2 linked regions of the Niveibacterium microcysteis genome follow. The protein of the gene in region 1 interacts with the protein of each later gene in a pairwise test. Links are inferred from orthologs where the notes say so. Each region holds a gene or a part of one and is shown on either strand. Other genes may lie near its edges.

Region 1 (15,224 bases):
AGCCGTAACGCTCGCCTACTGCGTCAGCCGCGGCGACTTCAAAACCTGGCTGCGTGCAGTCGTCGATCCGGTTGGCTGGGTGATTCTCATCGCCGTGGCGGCACCATGGTACGCCGCGGCGCTGATGATCCACGGCCAAGCCTTCATCGACGGCTTCATCATGAAGCACAACGTCGGCCGCTTCTCGGGTCCGATGGAAGGCCACGGCGGCAGCCTCTTCTACTATCCGGTCATCGTGCCGCTGCTGCTGCTGCCCTGGATTGCGCCGCTGCTGCGCGCAGTCAACGCCGTGCGCAGCGACACCGCCGATCCGCTGCGCCGCTTCCTGTGGATCTGGTTCGGTTTCGTGCTGGTGTTCTTCTCGCTTTCAGGCACGAAGCTGCCGCACTACGCGCTCTATGGTTGCTCGCCACTGTTCCTGCTGGTAGCGCTGCATCGCGAGCGCTTGAAAACCGTCGCGCTCGGCGTGCTGCCGGCGATCCTTGCGCTCGCGTTCTTCGCCGCGTTGCCGTCGCTCGTCCAACAACTACTGGCAAACGGCCGAATCGCTGATCCGTACTACGTGGCCCAGCTCTCAAGGGCGGGTGAAGCGGCCGGGTTCTCGTATCACCTAGCGACCCTCGGCGCACTGGTCGCGGCAGTGTTGATCACCATGCTCTGGCGCACCGCCGCATGGCGGCGGCTCGCTGCCATTGCGGCGATTCAGGGCGTGCTGCTTGCCACCGTGGTGACTCCGTACGTGGGCGACCTGCTGCAAGGTCCGGTCAAGCGCGCCGCACTCGCGGCACGCACCATGCCGGAGCCCGGCGTGCAGTGGAACTTCTTCCAGCCGAGTTTTGCGGTGTACCGCGAACGTCAGGCGCCAGCTCGTGCACCGCTGCCGGGTGAAATCGCTCTGACGCGCGCCGACCGCATCCCGGCCGACGCAACTATCGACGTGCTCTACAGCGAAGGCGGCGTACGCCTGGTTCGACAACGATGAGCATGACACGCATGTTTTCCGAAGACCGCCCCAGCACGCCTGCCGGCCCCGCGCTCGCAGCGCTGATGGTCGCAATCGTGCTGCTGACGATATGGCGGATCTGGGTCATCACACACTCAGGCGCAACGCTCTACGTTGACGAGGCCTACTACTGGGGCTGGTCACAAGCGCTCGCGTGGGGCTACTTTTCAAAGCCGCCGCTCGTCGCCGCCGTGATCAAGGCAAGCACTGCCTGGCTGGGTGACGGGCTGGTCGGCGTCAAAGCGGGTTCGCTGCTGCTCTACCCCGCAACCGCCCTGCTGCTGTTTGGTCTCGGGCGCCGGCTCTACGACACGCGCACCGCGCTGGTCGCGGCACTGGCCTTCCTGACGCTGCCGATCACGACCGCGCTGAGCCTCTTCATCTCGACCGACGCGCTATTGCTGTTCTTCTGGACAGCCTCGCTGTGGGCACTGCATACCGCCCTGGAGCGCAATCGCGCGCGCGACTGGGTACTGCTCGGTCTGACCTGCGGCCTGGGCCTGATGTCGAAGTACACGATGGCCGCCTTCGCGCTGACGGCTGCCCTGCTCCTGCTGACCAGCCCTGAAGGGCGTCGCAAGCTGGTGAGTCCCGGCCCCTGGATCACGGCCCTGGTCGCGCTCGCCGTGCTCGCCCCGAACCTGTGGTGGAACTGGGCAAATGGCTTTCCGACGTTCCGCCACACCGCGGAGATCACGCAGCAGCACAAGGACGCCAACCTGCTGGAGTTCATCGGGGCGCAAATCGGTTCGATCGGCCCGCTGCTGGCCATCGGCTTCATCGGCGCGATCGTCACACTGCGCAGCACTTGGCGCAGTGACGCCGACCGCCTGTTGTTCGCCGGTTCGGTACCGCTGCTGCTGCTGGTGATGGCCCAGGCCAGCTCCAGCGAGGCCAATGCAAACTGGGCCGGCCCGATCTTCGCCGGCGGCACGCTGCTGGCGGTTGCATGGCTCTCCCGCACATCGGGTCGCCGCAAGCTGCTCGCTGCCGCGATAGGCCTGAACGTGCTGGTTGCCGTGGTGGTGTATCAATGGCCACAGATCCTGTCTGCGGTGCATCGGCCGCTCACCGCGAAGATCGATCCATTCAAGCGCATGAAGGGCTGGGATTCGCTGGCCCGCGGCGTCGCCCCCTGGATCGCCGCAAATCCCGACGCCTATGTCGTCGCCGATGAGCGGACGCTGCTTGCCCACGTCGCCTACACGCTGCGCGCGCAGTCGCCACGCATTGCAAGTTGGAACCCTGCGCACGCGGTGCATGACCAGTACCAGCTGACCCACTCATTGCCGGATACCAAGGGCATCACCATTCTGTTCCTTGCCCAAGGTGACCCAGCGGAAGTGGCCGCGCGCTTCGAGCATGTCGAGAAGGTCGGCATGCTCAAGGTTCAAACGCACCCGGATTTCGCGCTGCGGACCGACGTGTGGTTGATGCAAGGCTTCAAGGGGTACTGATGCCCAGCCGCGTCGAGGCCGCACTGCTCGCGGCGGTATTCGCGCTGGCCGCGCTGGTGTTCACGGTGTGGCCGCAGCTGGATCTGCAGATCACCAGCCTCTTTTTCACGGCGCAGGACGGTTTTGCGCTCGACCGCCTCGCCGTCGTCAAGGCGATCTATTGGGGCGTATGGGGCGGCTCGCGCCTCGCCGTAATCACCGTGATCCTGCTGTGGCTTGCGAGCTTCGTCGTGCGTAACGGTTGGCTGGCCACGCGTCGACGCTGGTTTGGCTTTCTCGCGCTGGCTTTTGCATTGGGGCCGGGGCTGATCGCCGACGCAGGGCTCAAAAATCACTGGGGCCGTGCACGCCCGCATCAGATCGAGGCCTTCGGCGGCACCCGCCATTTCACGCCGGCACTGGCACCCGCCGCAGAGTGCGATCGCAATTGCTCGTTTGTCAGCGGACATGCAACGGGCGCCTTTGCGCTGATGGCCTTCGGCTGGCTGGCCGCCCCGCGCCGACGCGCGCTTTGGCTCGGCATCGCGGCCGTATCCGGCACCGTTGTCGGGTTCGTACGCGTCATTCAGGGCGGGCATTTCGCCAGCGACGTCGTGTTCGCCTTCTACGCCGTGTGGCTGGGCTGCTGGCTCGCGTCCACGATCCTGAGGCGCGTCGGTTGGCTCCCGGCCGGCGAACAGATTCCCGCCACGCTGCGCTGACGCCGCAACCGGCGCGGCGCGGTGCGACATTCCGCACGCCCCGCCGCTACTCCCTCTCAGTGCCCCCTCAAGTCGCAATCCCATGATGACGTTATGGTCATGCTGGGTTCTTTCTCCGCTTACAACTGGTGAGGCTTGCGATGATGAATACGCTGAGAGGGAAGCTGATCGCCGTTACCGCCGCGCTGATGCTCGCGGCGCTGCTGTCGGTGACGCTGGCGATCTACGTGATGATGCGCGCCGAATTGATCCAGCGGATGGATGCCGAGATCCGCGGCGTTGCGCGCGCGACGGCAGCCGCAACCGGCGAATGGATCGCGTCGCGCTCACAGGTAACCCAAGCCGGCGCCGGGGCGGCGCTGGCGGCCGATCCAATGCCGGTACTGATGCAAGCCAAGGCGTCGGGCCAGTTCGATCTCTTCTACGTCGGGTTCCCCGACAAGAAGATCCTCTTCACTGACAACCAACAACTGCCTGCGGGCTACGACGCCACGCAGCGCCCGTGGTACACCGCGGCCGTCGCGAGCGACAAGCCGATCATGACCGCACCTTACGTGGATGCGTCGACCGGGCAGCTCGTCGTGTCCTTCGCCTATGCCGCCAAGGAAGGCGGCAACCTGAAAGGGGTTGTTGCCGCGGACATCACCCTTGATCGGGTGGTGCAGCAGATCCTCGCGGTGCGCTTCAGCGCCAAGGGTTACGCAATGCTGATCGGCAAGGACGGCAAGATCCTGGTGCACCCGAGCAAGGAGCTCCTGCAGAAGTCCGCGACCGAACTCGCACCTGAGCTCACGGCCGAAGCGATTCTCGGCGCCTACAAGAACGAGCAGGCAAGCGACCTCAAGGTGCAAGGCGTTGCGAGCTTCGTCGAGATGTTCCCGGTCCCAGGAACAGATCTGACACTGGGCGTGGTGGTGGACAAGGGCAGTGCGCTGGCACCGCTGGACAAGTTGCTCGGTACCGCGCTCGGCATCCTCGTGCTGGCACTGGCGATTGCGCTGCCGCTGCTGATCGCGGTGCTGACTCGAATGCTCGGCCGCCTGGCGACGCTGCGCGACCTGATGAAGGAGATCTCGGCCGGCGGCGGTGATCTGACGCGGACGCTCAACGTTTCCGGCAACGACGAAATCGCGGAAACCTCAGCCGCCTTCAACCGCTTCCTGGATACGCTACGGACCATGTTCCTCGAAGTGCGTAATGAGGCGGAACGGCTGTCGAATGGCGTCGAGAACATTGATGGCACCGTTCAGCGCCTCGCCCAGCACTCGACCAGCCTTTCAGACACTGCAAGTGCGAACGCTGCAACGATTGAAGAAATCACCGTTTCGGTGGCGCACATTGCCGACAGCGCTGCGGTGGCGAACGGATTGGTGCAACAGACCGGGCAGATGTCCGAACACGGCGCGAAGACCATCGCGCAGGTTTCTCAGGAGTTCTCGCACTCGTCCGAATCGGTGCGTGCGCTGGGCGAGATGATCCACACCGTCAGCAGCCGCGCCAACGAAATCAGCGGGATCGTCAACGTCATCAAGGAAATCGCCGACCAAACCAATCTGCTGGCGCTCAATGCGGCAATCGAAGCCGCCCGTGCCGGCGAACAGGGGCGCGGTTTCGCGGTCGTGGCCGACGAAGTCCGCAAGCTCGCAGAACGCACGGCAAAGGCCACGCTCGAAATCACCCACATGATCAGCGGCATGAACGAGGACACACGGCGCGCGTTCTCTGGCATGGAAGGCACCATCGAAACGGTCGGCAAGGGCGCATCCGCCAGTGAGGAAGCAGCACGGCAGATGACCGAGATCCAGCAGAAGATGACAGAAGCCGTCGCGCGGATCGACGAGATCGCCGCCTCCACCAGCGAGCAGCAGCAGGCAACGACGCTGATGGCACAGTCCGCCGAACAGATCACGGGACGCATGCACGAAAACGACGCCGCGATTCAGGGCGTGCGCGACACGCTGGGCGGGCTGCACGAAGTGGCCAACACGATGCGCAAGCTCATCTCCGGCTTCCGCCTGTAATCGACCGCCGGGCCCCGAGCAGGAAGGGGCCCGCCGTTCTTGAGCGGAATCATTCGCCGGCCTTCGGCGCAGCGGCTAAACTTCATCCACCGCCGCTCGCTGCGCCTCGCGCCGACTCCATGAACGCCCGCCCGCCGATTCCGATCTTCCCCGTCGCAGCGCCCTCGCCAGCGCCCATGGCGCTGTCGCCAGACGACCCTGCCCACGCTGCAGTGGATCAACTTGGCCGTGCGATGCACGATCTGCGGATCTCGGTTACCGACCGCTGCAACTTCCGCTGCACCTACTGTATGCCCAAGGACGTGTTCGACCGCGACCACGCCTTTCTGCCCCGCTCGGCACTGTTGAGCTTCGAGGAAATCACCCGCATCGCCCAACTGTTCGTTAACCAAGGCGTGCGAAAGATCCGCATCACGGGCGGCGAACCACTGCTGCGCAAACAGCTGGAACGGCTGATCGAGCAACTGGCGCGGCTGGACGTAGAAGTGACCTTGACCACCAACGGCGCGCTACTCGCACAAAAGGCGCGCAGCCTTGCCGACGCTGGCCTGCGGCGCGTGACGGTGAGTCTGGACGCGCTGGACGACGAGGTGTTTCGCCGCATGAACGACGTCGGCTTCCCGGTTGAACGGGTGCTCGCCGGCATTGCCGCGGCGGCTGATGCCGGGCTCGGGCCGGTCAAGGTGAACTGCGTGGTCAAGCGGGGTACCAACGATGGCGAAATTCTGCCGCTCGCGCGCCACTTTCGCGGCAGCGGCCACATCCTGCGCTTCATCGAGTTCATGGACGTCGGCAGCCACAACGGCTGGAACCTCGACGCCGTGCTGCCGTCGCGCGAGGTGGTGGCCCGTATCGCGGCCGAGTTTCCGCTCGATGCGCTGGATGCGAACTACACCGGGGAGGTGGCGGAACGCTGGCGCTACCGCGATGGCAGCGGCGAGATCGGCGTGATCGCATCCGTCAGCCACGCCTTCTGCCGCGATTGCACCCGCATGCGCCTCTCGCCTGAGGGGCAACTCTTCACTTGCCTCTTCGCTGATCGCGGGCACGACCTGCGTGCGCTGCTTCGTTCGGGGGCCGACGATGGCGCACTCACCGCCCGCATCCGACAGGTCTGGCGAAGCCGCGACGACCGCTACTCAGAGCTTCGCGGCGAGGCCAATCGCGCCGCGAAGGTTGAGATGTCCTACATCGGCGGATGACAGCCGCGCAGCCAACCAGCGGGCTGATCCTCGCCGGCGGCGCCGGGCAGCGTATGGGCGGCGCAGACAAAGGCTGGATCCACCATCAAGGCCGGCCCCTGGTCGAACTGGTGTTCGAACGCGTTGCGCCGCAGGTCGACCAGATGCTGATCAGTGCCAACCGTAATCTCGCGCGCTACGCGGCATTCGGCGTTCCGGTGCTGGAAGACAGCGACGCCGATTTCTGCGGGCCTTTGGCAGGCATCGAAGCTGGTCTGCACAACGCGGCTGCGGGCTGGTTGCTGTGCGTACCCTGTGACAGCCCCGCCCTGCCCCGCGACCTGGCGCAGCGACTCCATGCCGGCGTCGCGGGCGGCAAGGCTGCGGTGGTCACCCTTGCTGGCCGTTGGCAGCCGGTCTTCTGCCTGCTGCACACTAGCCTCGCAGACTCACTGAGCGCCTACCTCGCGCGCGGCGATCGCAAGGTGGCGAATTGGCTCGCGTCGGTTGACGCACGCACGGTGGACTTCAGTGACCAAGCCACCGCGTTCGCAAACCTCAACTCCCCGGAAATGCTCAGCCCCTGAGCCTCACTTCGGTGGTGGAGGCGGGGCGAGCATGTCCTTTGCGGCTTGCGCGAGAGCCTCGTCCGATTTCTTCTTGCCGTCGGCGATCTGCTTGAGCGCAAGCGTGAAAGAGGTCCAGAAACGGCCCATCTCTGGGTTGGATGGCATCGGCCGGCCGAAGGTGACGCCATCCATCGAGATGCGGATCTTTTCGTCACTCATCAGCGACCAGAACAGCTTCTTGTTCAGCGGCACACCGATCGGCTTGTCGGCGTTAACCGTCTTGAGCCCCTCCTCGGTCATCAGGAACTCTTCGATGAACTTCGTCGCCAGATCGCGGTTTGGCGTATCGGCCACGACCATCGCCCCAAGTACCCCGACGAAGGGGCGCGCGGGCTTGCCCTGAAGCGTCGGCAGCGGCGCCACGCCGAAATCGATGCCGGCCTTGCGCAGCGCATCCCATGCCCAGGGGCCGTTGATCCACATGGCCTGCTTGCCGCTGGTCATGGCCTTTTCAGCGTCGCCGTACGGCAGGCCACCCTTGGGTAAGACCCCCGCGGCAATGTAATCGGCGAGCAACCGCCCACCGGCCAGCGCACCAGGGGTGGCGACCCCAACGTCGCCCGCGCTGTAGCTACCACTGCTCTCGCGCTTGAACACGTAGCCGCCGTTGGCGGCCATCAGGGGCCAGGTGAAGTACGAGTTGGTGTAATCCCAGCCGATCGCCTTCACGTCCTTGGCGGCGAGCTCCTTGTCGAGCGCAATGATCTCCTCGAAGGTCGCCGGTGGCTTCGGCACAAGCTTCTTGTTGTAAAGCAACATGATCGCTTCAGCGCCGACCGGGTAACCCCAGACCTTGCCGTTCACGGTGAAGGCGTCCCAGCCCACCGACACCAGCTCCTTGCGCAGCTTCTCGGGCGGCGACACTTCGCTGATCAGGCCCTTGCCGATCCAGTCGCCGATGCGATCGTGCGCCCACAGGAACACATCGGGGCCATTGCCACCCTTGGCGGTTTCCTCGAACTTCTTGGTCGGGTCATCCGGGTGTTCGACCTTCGCGGTCACGCCGTACTTCTTGCCGAACGCGTCGGCGACCTGTTGCAGGCCGGTGTAGCCTTTGTCACCGTTAATCCAGATGAGCAGCTTGCCCTTTTCGCCGGCAAACGCGGGCGTCACCAACAGCAGGGCCGCCAGGCCAGTAATGATCTGTGCGCGCATGCGAATGCCCTCAGTAACGGTAACGGGAGATCGCACCGACCATCTTCTCGGCCAGCGCGTTCAGATCGGATGCGGACGACGCCGTAACGCGCGCGCTCGCCGTAGTCTCCTCGGTCATCGTCGCGATGCGTTCCACCTGCTGCGCGATCGAGGTGCTGGCTGCACTCTGCTCGCGGATTGCGTCGGTGATGTCGCTGACCATTTCGACCGCCTGATCCGACGAACCGCGAATCGTGCGAATCGCCTCGCCGGCGGCCACCGCTTCGCTCGCCCCTTCCTTCACCGTGGCGACGGTGCGCTGCATGCGCTGCACCACCTGCTGCGCACCCGACTGGATGCGCGCCACCATCTCGGTGATCTCGCTGGTCGACTTGGCCGTGCGCTCGGCCAGACCACGCACCTCGTCCGCCACCACGGCGAAGCCGCGACCCTGTTCGCCCGCCCGTGCGGCTTCGATTGCCGCATTGAGCGCGAGCAGATTGGTCTGCTCCGCCACATCGCGGATGACTCCCACCACCGAAGAGATCCGCGCCGTCTCGCCTTGCAGGGCGTCCAGGCTCGCTGCCGTCTGGTCTACTTCGTTTGCGATGGTGCCAAAGCGCTGCACCGTTGCACCGACGACCGCTTCACCGGAACCCGCGCTGCGGCTCGCATCGGCGGACAGCGCAGCGGCGTCCTGCGCACGTTCGGCGACATGGTTGATGCTGACGGTCACCTCCTCCACCGCCGCAGCCATTGCCGACGCCGAATCGGCCTGCACGCCAGCGCCGTGGGCCAGCTGCTGCGAGGTCTTTTCCATGCCGCGTGCCGCCTCACCAACACGCTTCGCGCTCTGAGCCAGTTCGGCGAACGAGGCTTGCACCGATTCCACCATCGTATTGAACGCCGTCACGGTCTGGCCGATCTCGTCGCGCCCGCGCGACGGGATGCGTCGAGTGAAGTCCAAGGAGCTGCCAATCTCGACCACGGTATTGCGCAGCGCGGTGAGCGGCCGGGTTATCGAGGTGGCGAGCAGCCAACCAAGGATCACCATGCCCACGACCACCAGCGCGATCAGCCCAGCCAGCACACCAAAGGCGGTCTTGTACGTCGCGGCAGAGGCTTCGCGGGTGCGGCTGACGCGCTCGGAAGCTTCCTTCGCAAGCGTGCCGAGGATCTCGTTGCTGAGGACGGCGGCGTCTTCGATGAAGGGGCTTACCGCCAGTTCCATCGCCGCTTCGGTCTGGTTCTGGCGCGACCGCGTCAGCGCGGTTTCGCACACCAGCAGGTAGGCCGCGACGGTCTTTCGGAATTCCGTGACGCGTGCACGCGCGGTGGCGTCTTCGAGCCGGCTCTCAAAGCGCTGGATGTCCTGCTCCAGCGCCGCGCCCTTGGTCTTGAGTTCGCTGTCGAGCGCGGCCTTGCGCTGCAGATCGGGGTCTGCAATATGCCGGAAGATCAGCGTACGCAGTTCGTGGTAGCGGGTTTCGAAGCCTTTGACGGCTTCCAGCGCCGGCACTTCCTGTTCGGTGACCTGTCGCACCGAAGCGTTCAGTCGCCCCAGTTGCACCAAGCCGATTGCGCCCACCACGAGCAGCGCAAGAATGGCCCCGCCGATCAGACTGGCGAGCCGGGTCGTAATGGTCATGAAGATCTCCCCCGAGTCGACCTACCCGCTTCGCTACGCCTGCGGCGCGCAAAGGGCAACGTCGCAACTCAAGGGATTACGGCATCAGAGGCAGGCGACTTGAGCGTCGCCCGCTCACGCCTCGCAATATCGCGATCAAACGTCGCCGATGAAGTCGCGTTTACCGATTGCCAGGCCCGCGTGCCGAAGCAGGTCGTAGGCCGTGGTGTAGTGGAAATAGAAGTTCGGCAGCGCAAAATCGACGAGGTAGGTTGCACCATCCATGCGCAGCGTCCGTTCGCGCAGCGGAATCACGACGGTGCGCGTGTCGGCACCGACGAAGTCCGCCTGCGACAGCCCGCGCAGGAAACCCATGGTTTTGTTCACGCGCACGCGCAGATCCTCGAAGGTCTGCTCGTCGTCTTCGTACTTCGGCACCTCGACACCGGCGAGCCGCGCGCCGGCGCCTTTGGCGAAGTCACAGGCGATCTGAACCTGACGCTTGAAGTCGAACATGTCCGGGGCAAGCCGTGCGCCAAGGAGCTCTTGCGGGTCGACCGCGTGCTCGGCGCAGTGCGCGAGGGCGCGGTTGAGCAAGGCGTCAATGTGTTCGAGATGACGCTGGAAGGTGCCAACCGAAAGCCGATAGAGATCAATGGACATGGCGAGATTCCCCCTTGAATGTGGTCAGGCCCTACTGTGAATCGTCTTCGCTGAGTGCGCGTGGCAGGTCTTCAAGCTGTACCTGTTCGATTCGCGTGAAGTGGCCGGAGATCTTCTTGCTTGACGTATGAACGTCCTGAACATCTTCGTGCGCCTGGCGAATATGCGTGGCGAGCTTCTGCATGCGCTCGTCGAAACGGGTGAAGTCCTTGGCGAGCTTGCCGAGCGCATCCTTGATCACATGGATCTGTTTGCGCGTCTCGACGTCCTTGAGCACGGCGCGCGCTGTATTCAGAACGGCCATCAGCGTGGTCGGCGAAACGATCCACACGCGGCGCGCGAGCGCAAACTGGACGACCTCCGGGTGATAGGCGTGGATCTCGGCGAACACCGCCTCGGCCGGCACGAACATGACCGCTCCATCGGAGGTTTCACCTGGAATGATGTACTTCGACGCAATCGCCTCAACGTGGCGCTTCACATCGGCACGGAAGGCCGTCTGGGCTGACTTGCGTTCGACATCACCGACATCGGTGTCGAACATGCGGTGGTAGTTCTCAAGCGGGAACTTGGCATCCACTGCCACGCGGCCGGTCGGCTCCGGCAGGTTAAGCACGCAGTCGGCCCGTACGCCGCTGGCCAGCTGGACCTGGAAGGCATAACCATCGGGCGGCAGCGCGTTCTTCACCAATGCCTCGAGCTGCACCTCGCCAAACGCGCCACGCGATCGTTTGTCGCCCAACAACTCCTGCAAGCTGACCACATTGGTGGTGAGGCCATCGATCTTTTTCTGTGCCTCATCGATCGTCGCCAGGCGGGCCATCACGCTGGCGAAGGTCTCGTTGGTCTTCTTGAAGCCCTCGTCGAGGCGCTGGTGCACCACGCCGGTGATCGCATCGAGTCGCTCGCTCAGCACCCGCATCAGCGCCTCGTTGCTGGTCGCCATCTGCAGTGAGGCTGCCTTGAGGCCTTCCTGCAACAATTCGCGATCGGCGCGCGCCTGCTCCGCCACGCTCTTGAGCATCGCCTCGGTCAGCTGTCCGCGCAGTTGCTCGTGCCGTGTTGCAGTGGCCTGAGTCAACTCGGCAAGGCGGGCGGCAAGGTCTTCGCGTTGCAGCGCCCCACCCTGCTCCACAGTGCGCCGCGTATCGGCCACCGCATCGCCCGTGGCCCGCAGGGCTTCGAACACCTGCGATCGAAGCCGCTCGGCGGTTTCGACCTGCGTACCGGCAAGCCTTTCGACTTGCCGCTCGAAACCCGCCGCGAGATCGGTCTCGGTCAAACGCAGCGCCTGTACCAATGTGCTTTCAAGGCGCTGGATACGCGCCTCAGCATTCTGTTCAGCAGCAGCCAGTGCCGCGCGGATCGTCAGCGCCAACCAAGCGACGGCAGCAAGCGTCAGCATGGCGGCGAGCAAGGGCAGGAATTCGGTCATCGGCACTCCGGTTTCAACCCCAAGAGTATAGCCGGCAGCGCTCTTGCGCCCTCGGGCGCAGGAGCCCAGATCAGATGGCGCTAAAGCTCACGGTTCAAAGCTCCGTTAGCAGGACATGGCATCCCGCGAATCCGTCGCCCCCACCGCACCGCCGCCGCGCAGCACCTCGGCCTGGCGATGGCTGAGTGCGCTCGCGCAGGCGTTGATTGTTGTACTGATTGGCGAGACCGGCGTGCAGCTGGAACTCGCACGCCAAACCGAAGAGCAGCGCGCGCTGGTGCTCGCCTACGTCGCCGGGGTGCGTGCACGGCTTGAGACTGAGCTCAATTCGACCCTGTACCTGTCCTCAGGGCTTGTCGCGTTCGCCAGCGCCCGCGCAGACCTTCTCGACGTCGCACATGTGACCGACCTGTTGTCAGCGCTCTACAAGACGGGCCGCAATGTCCGCAACATCGTGATCGCGCCGGACAACCGCGTGAAGTGGGTCTATCCGCTTGCCGGCAATGAGCGCGTAATCGGCCTCTATTACCCGAACAATCCGCAGCAGTGGCCCGCGGTGGAGCGTGCAATCAAGCGGCGCGGCACCATTGTCGCCGGCCCCGTTGACCTGGTGCAGGGCGGGCGCGGACTCGTTTCGCGCACCCCGATCTTCCGATCCAACGGCGAATACTGGGGCCTGCTGAGTCTCGTGATCGACTGGGACTCACTGCAAAAGACGGCAGGCCTGGAAGCGGAATCCTCCGAGTATCGGCTGGCGATCCGAGGCAAGGACGCCGAAGGGGCGCGCGGTGCGGTGTTCTTCGGCAGCGAGCAAGTGTTTGCCATGCGGCCAGTGGAATCCCAACTCGAACTGCCCGGCGGTAGCTGGACGATCGCCGCGATCCCCGCCGGAGGCTGGACAACACCGTCAATACGAATCCAGGCGCTGCGCCTGCTTTACTGCGTGATCGCGGCGATGATCGGCTCGCTGGCCTATCGATTGATGCAGGAGAAGCACGAGCGCGAGCTGGCGCGTGACGAACTCGCGCGTCTGAACAACGAACTCGAAGCCCACATCAACGCACGGACGGCCGAGCTGCGCAGCGCGAACGACGAGCTCGCCCGAATGGTGCAGACGCTGCGCAAAACCCAGAGCGACCTGGTGCGCAGCGAAAAGCTCGCCGCCCTCGGCGCGCTCGTTGCAGGCATCGCGCACGAACTCAACACCCCGGTCGGCAACAGCCTGCTCGCGGCTAGTACCTTGATGGAGAAGCTGCGACAACTCACAAAGGGCGACGCCAACCTGAAACGCTCGGAGTGGACTGCAGCGCTGGCACAGATGCATGAGGCCAGCGACATCATCCAGCGTAGCCTCGGGCGGGCCAGCGAGCTGATCAGCAGCTTCAAGCAGGTTGCGACCGACCGCACCACCGCGCAGCGGCGACGCTTCACACTTGCCGGCGCCATCCACGACCTCGTCGTGACCCTCCAGCCGAGCTTGCGGCGTTCGGGCGTCAGCATCGATGAGGCCGAGATTCCGGACACCAAACTCGACAGCTACCCGGGCCCGCTCGATCAGGTATTGATGAACCTGATTCAGAACGCGGTGCTGCACGCCTATCCGAGCGGAGGGCCGGGCCGCATTCGCCTGTCGGCCACGTTGGACGGCGCTTGGGTCTGCATCGCCGTCGAGGATTTCGGCTGCGGGATTGCGCCAGAGAACCTGTCGCGCGTGTTTGACCCCTTCTTCACGACGCGCCTTGGCCAAGGCGGCACCGGCCTGGGCCTCCACATCGTCCACAACATCGTCACCGGCACCCTTGGTGGCGAAATCGACGTGAAGTCCGAGCCCGGTCGCGGCAGCTGCTTCACGATTCGGCTACCGCTGCACGCACCGCTGCAGCCGGACGACCCCTCAGACCACGCGGCCCATTAGTTCGACCCTTGTTCGCGCCGCGCACTGCGCGTCGCCGCATTCACACACGGACACGCGATAGCGCCACCACTCACGCCTCTGCCAAGCACTGAAGCAGCGTGGCGAGCACGAAACGCCCACTTCCACGGCTACTCCTTGCCCGCACTCCCGTCGGCAAAGCGCGGTTGGCGACGAAACAAAACGGCCACCTCAGCGCGCACAACTCCGAAACAGCGCCAGGCAGGCGCCGCCGGTTGTTCACGCCAAGGCCCGCAGGCTGGCAAGCGGCGGAGTGCGGAGCACACGGCGCGTGCCAGCCCAACCCGCCACAACCACCGCCACCACCGCCACCGCAGCGGCGGCCGCAAACGCACCGAGGCTGGGGGCATAGGCAAACTGGAACACCTGTGTCGCAAGCGCCCAGCCAACACCCAGCGCACCGCAACACCCCAGCAAGGCAGCGACCAGACCGAGCGCCGCGAACTCGGCCAGCAGTGCAGATCGCAATTGGCCATCTCGAGCACCCAGTGTGCGCAGGATCGCCAGCTCATGCGCACGCTCGTCATGCGTGGCCTGCAAGGCCGCCGCCATGACGATCAGGCCGGCGACCAGTGCGAGCCCGAACACCAGCTTGACCGCACCAATCAACGTATCCGTCGTCTGCTGCATCTGGCCAAGAATGGCGCTGGTATCGATGATCGTGAGGTTCGGATAGTCACGCACCAGCGCGGTTGTCAGCGCGTTGTGCTGCGGCGGCAGGTAAAAGCTGGTGATGTAGCTTGTCGGTTGTCCGGCCAGCAAACCAGGGGAGCCGATCACGAAAAAGTTAACGCGCATCGAATCCCACTCCAGCGCGCGCAGACTGGTGACCGGCGCTTCGACCGGCGTGCCTGCAATATCGAATCGCAAACGATCACCAATCTTGAGCCCCAGCGTCTTTGCGATGCCCTGCTCAACCGAGAATTCCGGTTTTTCGGTATTGCCATGCCACGCGCCGGCCACCACGCGGTTGCCTTCTTGCATGCGCGCGCTGTGGCTCAGGTTGAACTCGCGCTCGGCGAGCCGCTGTGCGCGGCCATCTTCATACGCGCCGGGGTCGACCGCACGGCCGTTGATGGTAACCAAACGACCGCGGATCATCGGCATCAGATCGGGTGGCGCGAGCCGAACGCTCTCAAAGCGCTGTCGGATGCCATCGAGCTGCTCGGGCTGGATATTGATGATGAAGCGATTCGGCGCGTCCGGCGGCAGCTTCCGCCGCCAGCCGTCTAACAGATCGCCATGCCCGACTGAAAGCAGCAGCATCGCGGTTACACCGAGCGCGAGCGACACCGCCTGCACGGTTGCACCGAGCGAACGGCGGCCAAGCGAGGCCAGCCCATACCGCCATCCGCCGCCCGCAGCGCCGGTGAGGCGCCGGGTACGCGCGAAGAGCCCGATCGCCAAGCGTGCAACGAGCCCATACCCGAGGAGCGCCAC
Region 2 (15,139 bases), 320 kb from region 1 along the record:
TTGATGCCCTCGATTTCCGTGGCAGCACGCTCCTGATTCAGGCTGCAAGGACGGGCCAGACCGAGGTGGTGGCGCTGCTGCTCGCGCGTGGCGCAAACCCGGCCGTGCGCAGCGGCGCCGGTGAGAGCGCAATTTCACTCGCGGCGATGAACGGCCATCTCGACACTGTGGAGGCCTTCATCACCGCCAATGCGCCGCTGGAAGTGCCGAATGCCTGGTCGCCGCTCCACTACGCGGCGTACATGGGCCATGAGGCCATCGTCAAGCGGTTGCTCGGGGCCGGAGCGCAAGTCGATGCGCGCGCCGACAACGGCGCGACGGCGCTGATGCTGGCCGCGCGTGGTGGTTATCTCGCAATCGTCGAGCAGCTGCTCGACGCGGGTGCCGATATCCGCTTGCGTAGCGACCGCGGCGTCACCGCGCTAGGCTGGGCATTGGCCAACGATCGCGCCGAGGTGGCTTCCCGTCTGCGCCGCGCGGGCGCGATCGACTAGCACCCGCTGTCACCGATTCTTAGCCTGCGGTGCTTCAAGTGCGTCGCACTGGGCGTGGCGCTGGGCTTCGGGAACCGACGCCACTGCGGCAAAGCCACCGCCTGGCGTGCGGAAGTTCGTCGTTTGCCCACGATAGAGACGGGCGGCGAAGAGTTGAACCTGCCCGCAGTAGGCGTAGGCGCGCAAATCGCTCTTGAGCTCGATTGAACTGCCGTCAACCCGCTTGACGCGCGACGAGGGTGAGACGATCCGTTGCGCTACGTAGTCGCCCGCCAGGATCTCGTCGAACACCCGTCGTGTCAGCTTGTCGCCGCGATAGGCAGCCTTGCTTCCGAAACCGCTTGCGGGTTTGAAGAACCACTCGCGTCGCGTTTGCCACAGCGTGTCGGCTTCGGCGCGTTCAACCCTGCGCGTGGCTGGTACCACTTGCTCACACAAGGCGATGTCGCTTGCGGCAACGCCTATCGACGCAAGGAAGTCAGTGTCGGAGAGCAATGCCAAATGCCGCTTGTCTGCGTACAGCGCATGGGCGCGTGGATGGGGTGTGATGACCGCGAGGTCGCCCAGCCACGCCTGGCGCAACGCGGCGCTCTCGGGTTGGTCGAAAGCGAAGTCGGTGCTGCGGTTGTAGACCAGATCGATGCCGTCGTCGCCCAGGTATAGCCGACCGTCGCGAACCCGCAGTTCGGCCGGGTCGCAGATGCTGGTGCGAATCCCCGCGCGCTCGAAGAGGCGCTGGAAGAGCAGGAATTCCGGCAGAAGGTATTGCGACGCCGGCGCCGCGTCCACGATCGCGATGTGGGCCAGCGGCTCATCACCGCGCGCAAGCCGCCATTCCTTGCGGAACATGTGCAGAAACTCGGTCGCGACGTCGGCACCGCATTCAAGCTTTCCGCCTTCCCCTCGCACCGCGTTGCAGCAGGCAAACTGGGCACGAGCGAGTGCGGCGTTGAGCAGCCCGCCGCCCGCGTTGGTGTTGATTTCAATCAGGCGGGGGCCGTCGTCACCGAGATGGAAGTCGTAACCCATGAAGACGCTGCGCGCAGCGCTTTCGGTGACCGCGCTGGCAGGCGCGTCGGCCAGCACGCGGGACTGCCATCCGGGCAGGGCAACGATGCGTTCGTGCGCGGCCACAAAGGCTCGCATCGTTGCGAGATCACGCTCGCCGACAAAGACGGTGGTGTCAGAGAAAAGGTTGGGGCGCGCGTCCTCGACCATCGCAAGCAACGCGCCATCCTGCGGGTCGCCACAAAGCTCACGCTGCAGCTGGCTGCGATTCAGGGTCACGCACGCACAGCGCTGATTGAGCCAGGACGCGATCGACGCGCTGTTGGAGCGCTGGGCGTGGGGGGTGGGCACGTTGTGGGCTCCCGAGTGGTGTCACCACCGAGTATCGGGGCTGACCACCCGGAGTCAAGCCCTCAAGCAATCAAAAGCGGCTGAAGTCCGGCTTACGTTTCTCGACGAATGCCGCAAAGGCTTCCTTGGCCTCGTTCGACTGCAGGAGTTCGCGGAACATCGCGCCCTCGGCTGCGATTGCTCGCCGCGCTGCATCGGCCGCCGCGCTGCGAATCAGGGCCCGTGTGCCTTGCAGGGCCCGTGGCGGTTTGCTCGCGAGGCGCTTCGCCCAGTCGAGCGCCTGCGCGAACACATCTGCATTTGGCAGTACGAGATTGACGAGGCCCGCTGCCGCCGCGCGCTCCGCGCTGACCGGTTCGCCCAGCAGCAGCCATTCATTCGCGCGGGCTTGCCCTACGCGCTGGGCAAGCAACAGGCTGGAGCCGCCCTCGGCGCACAGGCCGAGGTTGACGAAGGGCATCGCGAAGCTCGTCTGCTCGCCACAAGCGACCAGGTCGCAGTGCAGCAGCAAGGTTGTGCCGATACCGACTGCCGGCCCGCATACGGCGGCGACCAAGGGCTTGCGCAACTCGGTAAGCAGGCTGAGCAAGCGCATCACGGGCGCCTGGTCGTCCGATGGCGGATTGGCGAGAAAGTCGACGATGTCGTTGCCGGCGCTGAAGGCATGCTCGCTACCGGTGATCAGCATCGCGCGGATATTGGCGTCCGCCTCGGCGTCCTGGAACGCGGTGATCAGGGCCTCATACATCTCTGCGGTCAGCGCATTCTTCTTCTCCGGCCGGTTGAACCGGATGATCCGCACGCGCTCCAGCGTCTCGGTCGCAATCAGTGGGTTGTGTGACACGACTGCCTCTCCATCGTCCCTTTGTCCATACGGTACGGTATCTTGAAAGGGCCGGGTACGCCAAGCTGCTTTGGCTTTTGCCTTGATGCGCACCGTTGGCAGCCGAAGGCGCTTCTGCGATCCTTGCTGCTTTTCGTGCTCGATTGTTCCCATGAAGGTATTCGGATTCGCCGGCTACTCTGGCTCCGGCAAGACAACACTGATCGAGCGCCTGATCCCTTTGCTGCGCGCGCGCGGCCTGCGGGTTTCCCTGATCAAGCACACCCACCACGGTTTTGATATCGATAAGCCGGGCAAGGACTCGTTCCGCTTTCGCGAAGCAGGCGCCACCGAGGTGCTGCTTGCCGGTGGGCAGCGCTGGGCGCTGATGCACGAACTGCGCGACGAACCGGAACCCACGCTGGACGACCAGTTGGCTCGGCTTGCTGCCGTCGATCTCGTTCTTGTGGAAGGCTTTCGTACCACGCCGATTCCGAAGATCGAGATCCATCGCCCGGCTGCGGGTCACCCCTTGCTGCACGACAAATTTCCGAACATCGTGGCGATTGCGTCGGATACCCCGCTCGACGTGCAGTTGCCGCAACTTGATCTCAACGATCCGGGTCAAATCGCCATGTTCATTCTCAAATCGGTCGATCTCGCATGAAGGCGCCTTTGTTGACCTTCGAAGAAGCGCTGGGCCAGTTGTTGGCATCGGCGCGCCCGGTGCCCGAGCACGAGTCGGTCGGCCTGCTGGATGCAACCGGCCGCGTGCTTGCCAGCGATCTGGTGTCCAGCATTGCGGTGCCACCGCACGACAACTCCGCCATGGATGGCTACGCCGTGCGCTGTGTCGATGTCACGCAGCCGGGCGTTCGCCTGCCGGTGAGCCAGCGTGTCCCGGCCGGCGCGAGCCCGGCGCCTCTGGCCGCCGGCAGCGCGGCGCGGATCTTCACGGGGGCGCCCATTCCCTCCGGGGCGGATGCCGTTGTGATGCAGGAGCGTTGCCATGCCGATACCGACGGTGTGGCTATCGATGAACTGCCACGCCTGGGGCAGAACATACGACGGCGCGGCGAGGATATTGAGGTCGGTGCGTCCGTACTGAGTGCGGGGGTGCGACTCAATGCCGCGCGGATTGGACTTGCGGCGTCGATCGGGGTGCCTCAGCTGAACGTGCTGCGCCGCCTTCGCGTCGCGGTGTTCTTCACTGGCGATGAACTGCGCGAGCCCGGCGAAGCACTTGGGCCCGGCGCAATCTTCAACTCCAACCGCTACATGGTGCGCAGTCTGCTCGCCATGCTCGGCTGCGAAGTCACCGACCTGGGCATCGTGCGCGACGACCTGACCGCAACCCGCGACGCGCTGCGCCGCGCCGCGGCCGCGCACGACGTGGTGCTGACCTGCGGCGGCGTGTCGGTTGGCGAAGAGGATCATGTGAAGGCGGCAGTCGAGGCAGAAGGCGCGCTGTCCCTTTGGAAAATCGCGATCAAGCCGGGCAAGCCGCTCGCATTTGGTCGCGTTGGCGAGGCCGACTTCATTGGGCTGCCCGGCAATCCGGTGTCCGCCTTTGTGACTTTCGTGATGTTGGTTCAGCCATTCTTGTGCCGTCGTATGGGTCTGCGTGATGTCGGTCCAGTGCGCCGTGAGGTGCCGACTACATTCGATTGGCTACGTGCAGAGAGCCGGCGCGAATTCGTGCGCGTGCAATTGGATGCCGACGGGCGAGCCGTGCTGCACCCGCGCCAGGGCTCCGGCGTTCTGAGTTCCTGCGCTTGGGCCGATGGTCTGCTGGATGTCGCGCCGGGTCGCACCTTTGCCGCCGGAGAGCTTTTGCCCTATATCAGCCTGCGGGAGGCTAACTAGATCATGGCAGTCCAGGTTCTCTTCTTTGCGTCGTTGCGTGAGGCCGTTGGCATGACGTCACTGAGCTGCGAGCTATCGCCATCAGTCGCAAACGTCGGGGCCTTGCGCGAGTCGCTTGCCGCGCGGGGAGGTGACTGGCTTGCCCTGGCACCGGGCCGGGCAGTGCGGGCGGCGGTCAACCAGGACATGGTGGATGCTGCCCATCCGTTGCGGGACGGGGACGAAGTGGCTTTCTTCCCGCCGGTAACCGGTGGCTGAGTTCGCGACATGAGCGTTTCGGTTCAAACACAGGATTTTGACGTCGGCATCGAGTCGTCGGCGCTCACATCGGGCCGGTCCGATTGCGGCGCACTGGCCAGTTTTGTTGGCCTGGTGCGTGGTGCCTCCGACGGCGTGCTTGCGATGACGCTTGAGCACTATCCGGGCATGACCGAGCGTGCACTGACGGCGATTGAAACCGAGGCGCGCAGCCGCTGGAAACTGGGTGAAGTCCGGATCATCCACCGGATCGGCCGGCTCTTGCCGGGCGAGCGGATCGTGTTCGTCGGCGTCACCGCCTCGCATCGCCATGAGGCCTTCGCCGCATGTGCGTTCATCATGGATTACCTGAAGACACGCGCGCCCTTCTGGAAGAAGGAAGAAACGCCCGACGGCGCACGGTGGGTGGACGCACGTGAAGCCGACGATGAGTCGGCCGCGCGCTGGGAAAAGCCCTGATCAAGCTTCAACGAGCGATCAGGAGCTCTTCAGGCTTGCACGGGTTTGCCGTAAACTGGGGCTCTTCGATCAGTCCGTAACCATCACGTGACCTCAGCGGCCTCTTCAAACTCGACACACCGCTGGGCCGATCTCCAGACACAGTTCGAGCGCGTATGGGGTTTGCTGCTGCGCGAACCCCAAGAGGCCCACGACCTTGCGCTTGGGCTTGAGCGCGCCAGCCGCATGGCAGGTGATTCGCACAGCCTGCTACTCGCAGAACTTCTGCTGCTGACGATCCGCGCCCGCATGGCGCATGACCCGCAGGCGGTCGTCGTCGAGGCGCAACGCATCCGGGGAAAGTTGGCGGCTCAAGGAGATCTGCGTAACGCGCTACGCTGCGTGGTGACGGAAGCCAACGCGCTGGCCGACCTCGAACGCCGCGCCGACGCGTTGGCACTGATCCGTGAATCGCTACCCGGTGCGCGCGAGCTGCTGGACGCGGCCGACCTTGGGCGGCTACTCAATTCCTGCGGCGCCATCGAGGTCGACGAAGGGCGTCATGTCGAAGCCGTGACCGCGTGGTACGAGGCGCTTGAGCTGTTGAATGGCGTTCCGCCTACGGCCGTGCTGGCCATGGTGATGCTCAACGTCGGTGTGATGTACGTGCGCTTCGGCAATTTCGCTGCGGCGGAGCCGCATCTGCGCGACGCCCTGAGTCTGGTCGAGGAGCAGTCGCTGCTCGGTATGACCAACATCTGCGCTGGCAACCTGGCCTACAACCTGATCCAGCTCGGGCGCGCAGACGAAGCATCGCGCTTCATGGAGGCGCTCGCGCCGCGTGTCGAGCGCGACTACGACCTGCGCGAATACGCCTTCTTCCAGATCGTGCGGGCTGAGGCAAAGTCAGCCATCGGCCAGCTTGATGGCGCGCGTGCGTGCCTCACCGAAGTGGCCGAATTGGGCGCGAGTGCGCTGGATCTGCAGAACGTGCTGTACCTGCGCATTGCCGACATGCGCTTGCTGCGCCGCGAGGAGCGACTCGATGAAGCGCGCAATGCACTGCTGCAAGCCGAAGCGGATCCGATGCATATCGACGATCCGATCTACGAACTGCAGCTGCTGCTTGAAGCCTCCGAGATCATGCATTGCTGTGGCGACGATCGTTCCGCATTCCGCTACGCCCGCCAGCATCACATGTACTCGATCGAGATGGATCGCGAGTTCCAGCGCGCCGATTTCATCTCGCTGCATACGCGTTACGAAGTGCGCAAGACGATCGTTGACCGCGACTTTGAGGTACGCCGCCGCGAAGAAGCCGAGCGAGCGCGGCTCGAAATTGAAGCGCTGAACGCGGCATTGGCGGCGCGCGTGCAAGAGATTGAACGCCTGCAAGGCGAACTGCGCGAGCAGGCGATCCGCGATCCGCTAACGGGCGTGTACAACCGTCGCTTTCTGCAAGAGCTCCTGCCGACCGAAATTGCCCGGTGTGTTCGGGAGGGCCGCCCACTGAGCCTGTGCCTGGTCGATGCGGATCACTTCAAGCAGATCAACGATCAACTTGGCCACGGCCATGGCGACATGGTGCTGTGCGCCCTGGCTGCGGCCCTGAGCACCCTGGCGGTTGATGGACTCGTTGTCGCGCGGTTTGGCGGCGAGGAGTTCTGCGTGGTGCTGCCGGACTGCGATGCGCTTGCCGCGGCGCGTCTGGTCGATGGACTTCGGCTCGCATTCAGCGCGCGATCACCCTTGCCGCAATTGGGCAGCGAGCTGCGCGTCAGTTTCTCGGGCGGCGTCGCGGCGCTGAGCGACTGGATCCATCAGCACCCCCGCGCGGTGGAACGCTGGATTGCGGCTGCAGACGAGGCCTTGTACAGCGCCAAGCAGAGTGGCCGCAACCGCATTGCGATCGCTGCGGAAAGGCTGCGATGCGACTGATGGACCGTATGCAACCGCCTTTGCCGCGAGGTCTTGAACAGGTCGCCTCGATCGAAGGCGACTGGCGCACGATTGCAGAACACCTCTGGCGTGCGCGACTCGGATGGCCGCAGACAGTCAGGCGGCTGGCCTTGCCGATTCGCGAGCGCACTGTGCGGAGGGGGGCGGCGGTAGACACCGCGCGAATCGACCTCGTGCTGCTTGCGCTGGAGCAGTTTGATCGGCAGGCCGTGCGGCAGCAGACAGCCTATGCGCAGAGCCTCGCAGGCGTCTTTGAAGCGGCGGGTGATTCCGCGTGGTTGTCGCTGGCGCGGCTGCATGTGGCGCGTGACCTGCTGATGGCAGACGATGCCGCGGCCGAACCAGCCATGCGCGCATGGATTGATGGTTGTGGCCAGACGGCCGCATTGCAGGATCAGGCATGGGCGCAGTCCACGCTCGGTGGCTTGCTGGTCCGAAAAGGGCAGGAGGAGGATGGATTCCGCCTGCGCTACGGCAGCATTGAAACGCTACGAAGGGCCGAGCCTGCGCCGGAACTTGTGTTCGCATTGATGAATCTGGGCGTCACGCATTTGCGTTTTGGCAACTTGCGAAGCGCCGACGCACTGCTGTCCGAGGCGTGGGCTGCGGCGCAACAACTCGCGATGCAGGAGCGCTACTACCTGGTCGCGAGCAACGTCGCCTCCGCAGCGATTGAGCTCGGTGCCCCGCAGCGTGCGCTCGATACGCTGACACCGCTGATCGACCTGAGCGACGCCGGCAACGACCGCTTGCATTACCAGCTGATGATGGCGGACGCGTTGCGTGCGCTGGGCCGCCTCGACGAATCCCGTAGTTGGCTCGATGCGGTGATTGCGACGATCGATACCGCGGCGCCTGGGCAGCTTCTGCCACAGACACGCCTCTCTAACCTCGCGCTGTTGCGCGCGGAGGGGCGGCTGGATGAAGCGCTCGCCGAACTGCGCCGGGCGGAGGCCGATCCGCCCGCGTTCCTGACTCACACGCATGCGCTGCATCTCTTCTCTGAGGCCGCCTCGCTGTTTGCGGATCGCGAGGAGTGGGATGCAGCCTACGAGTACGAGCGGCGTCATCGCGATCGATACGTCGCGTTGCAGAAAGTCGCCGCGAACGCTGAGCGCTTGTCCTTGCAGGCGCGCTATGAGCTTTACCGCAACCAGGTTGAACGTGATTTCGAGCGCCGCAAGCGTGAAGCGGCCGAAAGTGCCCATGCCACCGTTCAGGCGCTCAACCACAGCCTTTCGCAGCGGCTCGATGAGATCCAGGCGCTCCAGGCTGCGCTGCAGGAACAGGTGATTACCGATCCGCTGACCGGCTTGTACAACCGACGCTTTCTCGCCGAGGTTTTGCCACGTGAGATTGAACGTGCATCGCGCGAGGGCCACCCAGTCGCGGTCGCCCTGATCGACCTCGATACCTTCAAGCGTGTGAATGACTTGCATGGGCACGCCGTTGGGGACGAAGTGCTGCGCCGCCTGGCCATGCTGCTGCGCGAAAACACGCGAGGCACGGACTACTGCTGCCGCTTTGGCGGCGAGGAGTTCTGTGTGTTGCTGACCGGGCTTGATGCGGAGGCGGCCGCGGTGCGGATCCGGGACATTCTCGAAGCGTTTTCCGAGCTGTCTTTCGAAGCGGCTGGCGGCGAACAGATCCTGGGGCTGAGCTACTCGGCGGGTATTGCTGCTTATCCGGCCCATTCAGCCGACGCCGAAACTGTTCTGGCGCTTGCTGATGCAGCCCTGCTGAGAGCAAAACGCGCCGGCAAGCGGCGCGTTTATCAGAGCGAACCGAGCCTAGACAGACCCGGCGAGCCGGCCTGATCCAGGCCGGTTTTCGGTCACTTGGCCTTGCGGGTGGCGGCCTGGGTCGTTGCCGAGAGGGCATCCATCGACACTTTGGCGATCTGTTCGTACATGCCCCGAGCGGCGTCGAAGGCGTTTTGCGCAACCGCCATCGCATCGGCCGGGTTGAAGCCGGATCCCTTGAAGGCTTGCTGCATTGCTTCGCCGAGATCGGTGCCGCCGGTCAGTTGCTGTCCGACAATCTTGCCGAATTCGGCTTGTGCGTTGGCCGTCATGCCAGCGATCTCGCGCGTTACGCCAAGCATCCGTTCCGCCGTTTTCTGTGCCAGGCGCGAACGCACCTGAAGCGCTTCGGCAGGGTCGGTGACGCTGGTGGCATCCTTTGCGTTGGCAAGGCCGTCTTCGAACAGCTCACGTGCGAGGTTGACCTGCAACTCGATGATCTTGCGGGCATTCTCGAACGACATTTGCGCCATCTTGGCCGCGAGTTCGAGGTTGCGTTGATGGACTGCCTGCATACCTGCGTCTGTCTTGTTGCTCATGGTGTCTCCCCGTTTGGTTGGCGTCACTCTTTAACCATAGCAGTTTGATTGCTGCACTGCAAAATCTGGCGGCGGCCGGTTGATAGTCGTCAAGCGATGAATTGCGGTGGTTGAAATGTCGGCAAGCCCCCCCATTGTTCGCTTCAATGAAACAGGGAGGAATGCCACCATGCGTTTCGACAAGCTGACGACCAAATTCCAGTCCGCCCTTGCCGATGCACAGAGCATCGCAGTGGGTAACGACAATCCGACCATCGAGCCGCAACACCTGTTGCTGGCGTTGCTCAATCAGGACGACGGCAGCACGGTTTCGCTGCTGCAGCGTGCCGGCACCAACGTGCCACCGCTCAAGCGTGCGCTGGAGCAATCGCTTGACCGTATCGCCAAACAGCAAGGGGCTGGCGGCGAAGTGCAGATCGGCCGCGATCTGGGCAACCTGCTGAATCTCACCGACAAGGAGGCGCAGAAGCGCGGCGATCAGTTCATCGCCAGTGAAATGTTCCTGCTTGCGCTCACCGAGGATAAGGGTGAAGCGGGGCGTCTGGCCAAGGAGCACGGTCTACAGCGCAAGGCGCTTGAGACCGCGATCGAGGCGGTGCGCGGCGGCGCCAGTGTGGGCAGTGCGGATGCCGAGGCACAGCGCGAATCGCTTAAGAAGTACTGCCTCGACCTGACCGAGCGGGCGCGCAGTGGCAAGCTCGACCCGGTGATCGGCCGCGACGACGAGATCCGCCGCGCGATCCAGATCCTGCAGCGGCGCACGAAGAACAACCCGGTGCTGATCGGCGAGCCCGGCGTGGGCAAGACGGCAATCGTGGAAGGCCTTGCGCAACGCATCGTGAACGACGAAGTGCCCGAAACCCTCAAGGGCAAGCGGGTGCTGTCGCTTGACATGGCTGCGCTGCTGGCGGGCGCCAAATACCGCGGTGAGTTTGAAGAGCGCCTCAAGGCGGTGCTCAACGATATCGCGAAGGAAGAGGGCCGCATCATCGTCTTCATCGACGAGATCCATACGATGGTTGGCGCCGGGAAGGCTGAGGGTGCCATCGACGCCGGCAATATGCTGAAGCCCGCCTTGGCGCGTGGCGAACTGCACTGCATTGGCGCCACCACGCTGGATGAGTACCGCAAGTACATCGAGAAGGATGCCGCGCTGGAGCGGCGCTTCCAGAAGGTGTTGGTCGACGAGCCGACGGTGGAGTCCACCATTGCGATCCTGCGTGGTCTGCAGGAGAAGTACGAACTGCACCACGGTGTCGACATCACCGACCCTGCGATCGTCGCGGCCGCGGAGCTGAGCCACCGCTACATCACGGACCGCTTCCTGCCGGACAAGGCGATCGACCTGATCGACGAAGCCGCAGCACGGATCAAGATGGAGATCGATTCCAAGCCGGAGGCGATGGACAAGCTCGACCGCCGCCTGATCCAGCTGAAGATCGAACGCGAGGCGATGAAGAAGGAGAAGGATGAAGCCTCGCAACGCCGGCTGGGCCTCATCGAAGAGGAGATCACTCGGCTGGAGAAGGAGTACGCGGACCTCGACGAGATCTGGAAGGCCGAAAAAGCGCAGGTGGCTGGCAGCCAGCACATCAAGGAAGCCATCGACAAGCTGCGCGTGCAGATGGACGACGCGAAGCGCAAGGGCGATTGGCAGAAGATGAGCGAGCTTCAGTACGGCGAACTGCCGAAGCTCGAGGCGCAGCTCAAGGCTGCAGAAGGCAAGGAGGGCGATGCCAAGCCCAACAAACTGCTGCGCACCCAGGTTGGCGCAGAGGAAATTGCCGAAGTGGTGTCACGCGCAACCGGCATTCCGGTTAGCAAAATGATGCAGGGCGAGCGCGAGAAGCTGCTGAAGATGGAAGAGAAGCTGCACGAGCGTGTGATCGGCCAGGATGAAGCCGTGCAGCGGGTATCGGATGCGATCCGTCGCTCTCGTGCGGGTTTGTCGGAAGAAAATCGTCCCTACGGTTCCTTCCTCTTCCTCGGCCCGACCGGCGTCGGCAAGACCGAGCTGTGCAAGACGCTGGCAGGTTTCCTGTTCGACAGCGAAGAGCACCTGATTCGCATCGACATGAGTGAGTTCATGGAGAAGCACTCCGTCGCCCGCCTGATCGGCGCACCGCCCGGATACGTTGGCTACGAGGAGGGCGGCTACCTGACCGAACAGGTGCGCCGCAAGCCGTACTCCGTCATTTTGTTCGACGAGGTGGAGAAGGCTCATCCGGACGTCTTCAACGTGCTGCTGCAGGTGCTGGACGACGGCCGTATGACCGACGGGCAAGGTCGCACGGTCGACTTCAAGAACACCGTGATCGTGATGACCTCAAACCTCGGCAGCCAGATGATCCAGGCGATGGCGGGGCAGACCTACGAGGCGGTGAAGGACGCGGTGATGCAGGAGGTGAAAACCTACTTCCGGCCGGAGTTCATCAACCGGATCGATGAAGTGGTGGTCTTCCACGCACTGGCCGATGCGCACATCCGTTCGATCGCCAAGATCCAACTGGCGTATCTGGAGAAGCGCCTTGCGCGGCTGGAAATTGGCCTCACTGCTTCCGACGCGGCCTTGGACGAAGTGGCGAAGGCGGGGTTTGACCCGGTGTTCGGCGCGCGGCCGCTCAAGCGGGCGATTCAGGAGCACATCGAGAATCCGCTCGCCAAACTCATCCTCGAGGGCCGTTTCGGTGCGAAAGACACCGTGGTCGTCGACGCGGAGGGCGGCCGTATCACCTTCCGAAAGCCGAGTTGAGCCAATCGCGTAAGTGACAAAAAAGGCCCGGAATCCTCCGGGCCTTTTCTTTGGTTTCAGGCGCCCAGCAAGGGCAGGATGCCGTCGAGACCGCTGAAGTCCAGCGCATAGCTGGCACTGGCGCGCACCACCGGCTTGGCCCGGAAAGCGAAGGACAATCCGGCGGCGCTGAACATTTCCAGATCGTTTGCGCCGTCGCCTGCCGCAATGGTTGCCGTTGGCGCGATGCCATATTGGTCGCGCAGGGTCTCGAGCGCGTTACGCTTGGTGCTCGCGTCGACAATCGCGCCGCTGACGCGTCCAGTGAGCTTGCCGTCGCGCTCTTCGAGCTGATTCGCGAAGGTGTGGTCGAAACCCAGGCGCTCTTTCAGCCGATCGGTAAAGAACGTGAAGCCGCCCGATACCAGCACCGTGCGCAGTCCCGCGGCCTTGAGCCGTCGCATCAGCTGCTCGGCGCCTGGGTTCAGCGCCAGACGTTCCGCATACACCCGATCGAGCGCGCTCACTTCGAGCCCCGCGAGCAAGGCGACGCGGCGGGTGAGCGACTCGGAGAAATCCAGTTCGCCGCGCATCGCGGCTTCAGTGATCTCGGAAACCCGAGGCTTCACCCCGATCATGTCCGCGATTTCGTCGATGCACTCGATCGTGATCAGCGTCGAATCCATGTCGGTGACGAAGAGGCCGAACTGACTGAGTCTCCGGTCCGCGGGGATCCAACCGAAATCCAGCTCGGCAGCAGCGCACTGTTCGGCCAGTTCGGCATGAGCTGTGGCGCCAACGAGGCGAAATGCGTTCGGCTGAATCTGCTCGATCGCCGATGCGCCGGTGAGGCGGGCAATCGACTTCAGGGCAGGGGTTGGGACATCCGCCCCCTGCACGATCAGGATATTGCTCACCCGCGACCTCGTGCAGCGATGACCGGTGCCAGCACCTCATGGGCGTGGCGCAGCATCTCTTCGGTGGTCTCCCAACTGACACAGGCATCGGTGACCGAGCAACCGTAGCGGAGCTCGGACAAATCCTTCGGGATCGGCTGGTTGCCCGCTTCGATGAAGCTCTCGATCATCACGCCGATGATCGAACTGTTGCCTTCGCGGATCTGATGCACCACGTCGCGCAACACGAGCGGCTGGTATTCGGGCTTCTTCCAGGAATTCGCGTGCGAGCAGTCCACCATCAGGTTCTGCCGCAGGCCACTCTTGGCAAGAGCTTGCTCGGCAAGCTTCACCGAGACGCTGTCGTAGTTCGGCCGACCACCGCCACCACGCAACACCACATGGCCGTATTTGTTGCCACCGGTACGGATGATCGAGGCTTCGCCGCGATCGTTCATGCCAAGGAAACTGTGTGCAGCGGCGGCAGAGAGGATGCCGTTGATTGCAGCATCCAGCGAGCCGTCGGTACCGTTCTTGAACCCGACGGGTGTCGACAGGCCGGAGGCCATCTCGCGGTGCGTCTGGGATTCGGAGGTGCGCGCGCCGATGGCCGTCCAGCTCACCAGGTCGCCGTAGTACTGGGGCGCGATCGGGTCGAGCGCTTCAGTCGCAGCCGGCAGGCCGATCTCGGCCACATCGCGCAGGAAGCGACGGCCTCGCTCCATGCCCTCGACGATCCGGAAAGAGTCGTCCAGATGCGGGTCGTTGATGAACCCCTTCCAGCCCGTGGTGGTGCGCGGCTTTTCGAAGTACACCCGCATCACGATGTAGAGCGTGTCCGAAACCTCGTCGGCGAGCGCTTTCAGGCGCTTGGCGTAGTCAAGGCCGGCAACCGGATCATGGATCGAGCACGGGCCAACGACGACGATCAGGCGCGGATCCTCGCGGTCGAGGATACGGCCGAGCACGGTACGGCCTTGCACAACGGTTGCAGCGGCAGCTTCGGTAAGCGGGACGCACGCCTTGATTTCAGCCGGCGACGGCATCGGATCGAGGCCGAGCACATTGAGGTTTTCGGTTTGGGCGATCATCTCGCTCTCCTGCTAAAAACTGCGGAGGCGAGATTTTACGCGATCCGGCGCCGTACCTCCCGCGCCGGAGGGCCCGCCCACGCGATTCGCAGGCGGTTCAGGTCAAAAACTCAGGCCCGCGCTTGGGCGGCCGGCGCAAACTTGGTCAACAGTTCGTCAATCTGCTGATCCTTGTGCGTCCACATTTCAACGATCCAGGCCTGGATACGGGCGCGGTAGGCGGCGTCGCGTTCGTAGTCGCCATCGAGTAGGTCGCGCGGGATCTCTATCGGCCGGACCCGCACGATCACTTCACGCACACGCCCCGACAAGATGTCCCAAAAGGTCGGCACGCCTTGCGGATACACGATGGTTACGTCGAGCAGGGCGTCGAAGATGTCGCCCATCGTTCCCAGTGCGGTCGCGATACCGCCCACGCGGGGCTTGAGCAGGTGCTTGAAGGTGGAGCGTTGGGTGCGGTGCTTCTCGCGCGTAAATCGCGTGCCCTCAAGGAAGTTCATCACCGAGGTCGGAATCAGGCGGAAGCGCTCGCAAGCTTTACGGGTTGTCGCGAGGTCCGTCTTGCCACGGCTCATGCCGCCTTTACGCTGCATGAACGGGAAGTCGAGTGCCCACCATGCAAGCCCGATCACCGGCACATAGATCAGCTCGCGCTTCAAGAAGAACTTCAGGAAAGGGATGCGGCCCTGGAAGATCTTCTGGAGGACGAGGATGTCGACCCAGCTTTGATGGTTGCTGCTGACGAGATACCAACCGCGCGGATTCAGGGTGTCGACGCCCTCGACATCCCAGCGTATCGGCTGTGCAGCGCCGATCCACCAACCATTGATGCGCACCCATGTTGCCGCAAGCGCATTGAGAATGCGGTCGGAAAACCGACGTA

Evidence for each region.
Region 2: the proteins of mobA (region 1) and JY500_RS11220 interact in binary tests that used the Escherichia coli proteins (3 or more experiments, as listed by UniProt). The link is inferred for Niveibacterium microcysteis from one-to-one orthologs.

What each region holds. Positions count from the first base shown.
Region 1 is NZ_CP071060.1:2,164,996-2,180,219, reverse strand. Bases 5,182-8,165 are described here. They hold mobA (molybdenum cofactor guanylyltransferase MobA), read left to right. Parts: upstream 5,182-6,380; coding sequence 6,381-6,950; downstream 6,951-8,165. Other genes in these bases: JY500_RS09845 (methyl-accepting chemotaxis protein), read right to left, coding at 8,158-8,165; malE (maltose/maltodextrin ABC transporter substrate-binding protein MalE), read right to left, coding at 6,954-8,147; moaA (GTP 3',8-cyclase MoaA), read left to right, coding at 5,302-6,384; JY500_RS09865 (methyl-accepting chemotaxis protein), read left to right, coding at 5,182-5,182. Outside these bases: JY500_RS09880 (ArnT family glycosyltransferase), read left to right, coding at 1-982; JY500_RS09875 (glycosyltransferase family 39 protein), read left to right, coding at 979-2,460; JY500_RS09870 (phosphatase PAP2 family protein), read left to right, coding at 2,460-3,161; more of JY500_RS09865, read left to right, coding at 3,305-5,181; more of JY500_RS09845, read right to left, coding at 8,166-9,774; JY500_RS09840 (DUF1993 domain-containing protein), read right to left, coding at 9,910-10,416; JY500_RS09835 (DNA recombination protein RmuC), read right to left, coding at 10,448-11,851; JY500_RS09830 (ATP-binding protein), read left to right, coding at 11,967-13,766; JY500_RS09825 (ABC transporter permease), read right to left, coding at 14,004-15,224. UniProt on the Escherichia coli protein: Transfers a GMP moiety from GTP to Mo-molybdopterin (Mo-MPT) cofactor (Moco or molybdenum cofactor) to form Mo-molybdopterin guanine dinucleotide (Mo-MGD) cofactor.
Region 2 is NZ_CP071060.1:2,482,570-2,497,708, reverse strand. The notes cover bases 2,542-5,440. They hold JY500_RS11220 (molybdopterin molybdotransferase MoeA), read left to right. Parts: upstream 2,542-3,339; coding sequence 3,340-4,542; downstream 4,543-5,440. Other genes in these bases: JY500_RS11205 (tetratricopeptide repeat-containing diguanylate cyclase), read left to right, coding at 5,347-5,440; moaE (molybdopterin synthase catalytic subunit MoaE), read left to right, coding at 4,810-5,259; moaD (molybdopterin converting factor subunit 1), read left to right, coding at 4,546-4,800; mobB (molybdopterin-guanine dinucleotide biosynthesis protein B), read left to right, coding at 2,849-3,343; JY500_RS11230 (enoyl-CoA hydratase), read right to left, coding at 2,542-2,697. Also shown: JY500_RS11240 (ankyrin repeat domain-containing protein), read left to right, coding at 1-494; JY500_RS11235 (hypothetical protein), read right to left, coding at 504-1,853; more of JY500_RS11230, read right to left, coding at 1,924-2,541; more of JY500_RS11205, read left to right, coding at 5,441-7,176; JY500_RS11200 (GGDEF domain-containing protein), read left to right, coding at 7,167-9,014; JY500_RS11195 (phasin family protein), read right to left, coding at 9,032-9,538; ATP-dependent chaperone ClpB, read left to right, coding at 9,708-12,290; phosphoserine phosphatase SerB, read right to left, coding at 12,347-13,186; JY500_RS11180 (3-deoxy-7-phosphoheptulonate synthase), read right to left, coding at 13,183-14,256; JY500_RS11175 (acyltransferase), read right to left, coding at 14,367-15,139. UniProt on the Escherichia coli protein: Catalyzes the insertion of molybdate into adenylated molybdopterin with the concomitant release of AMP.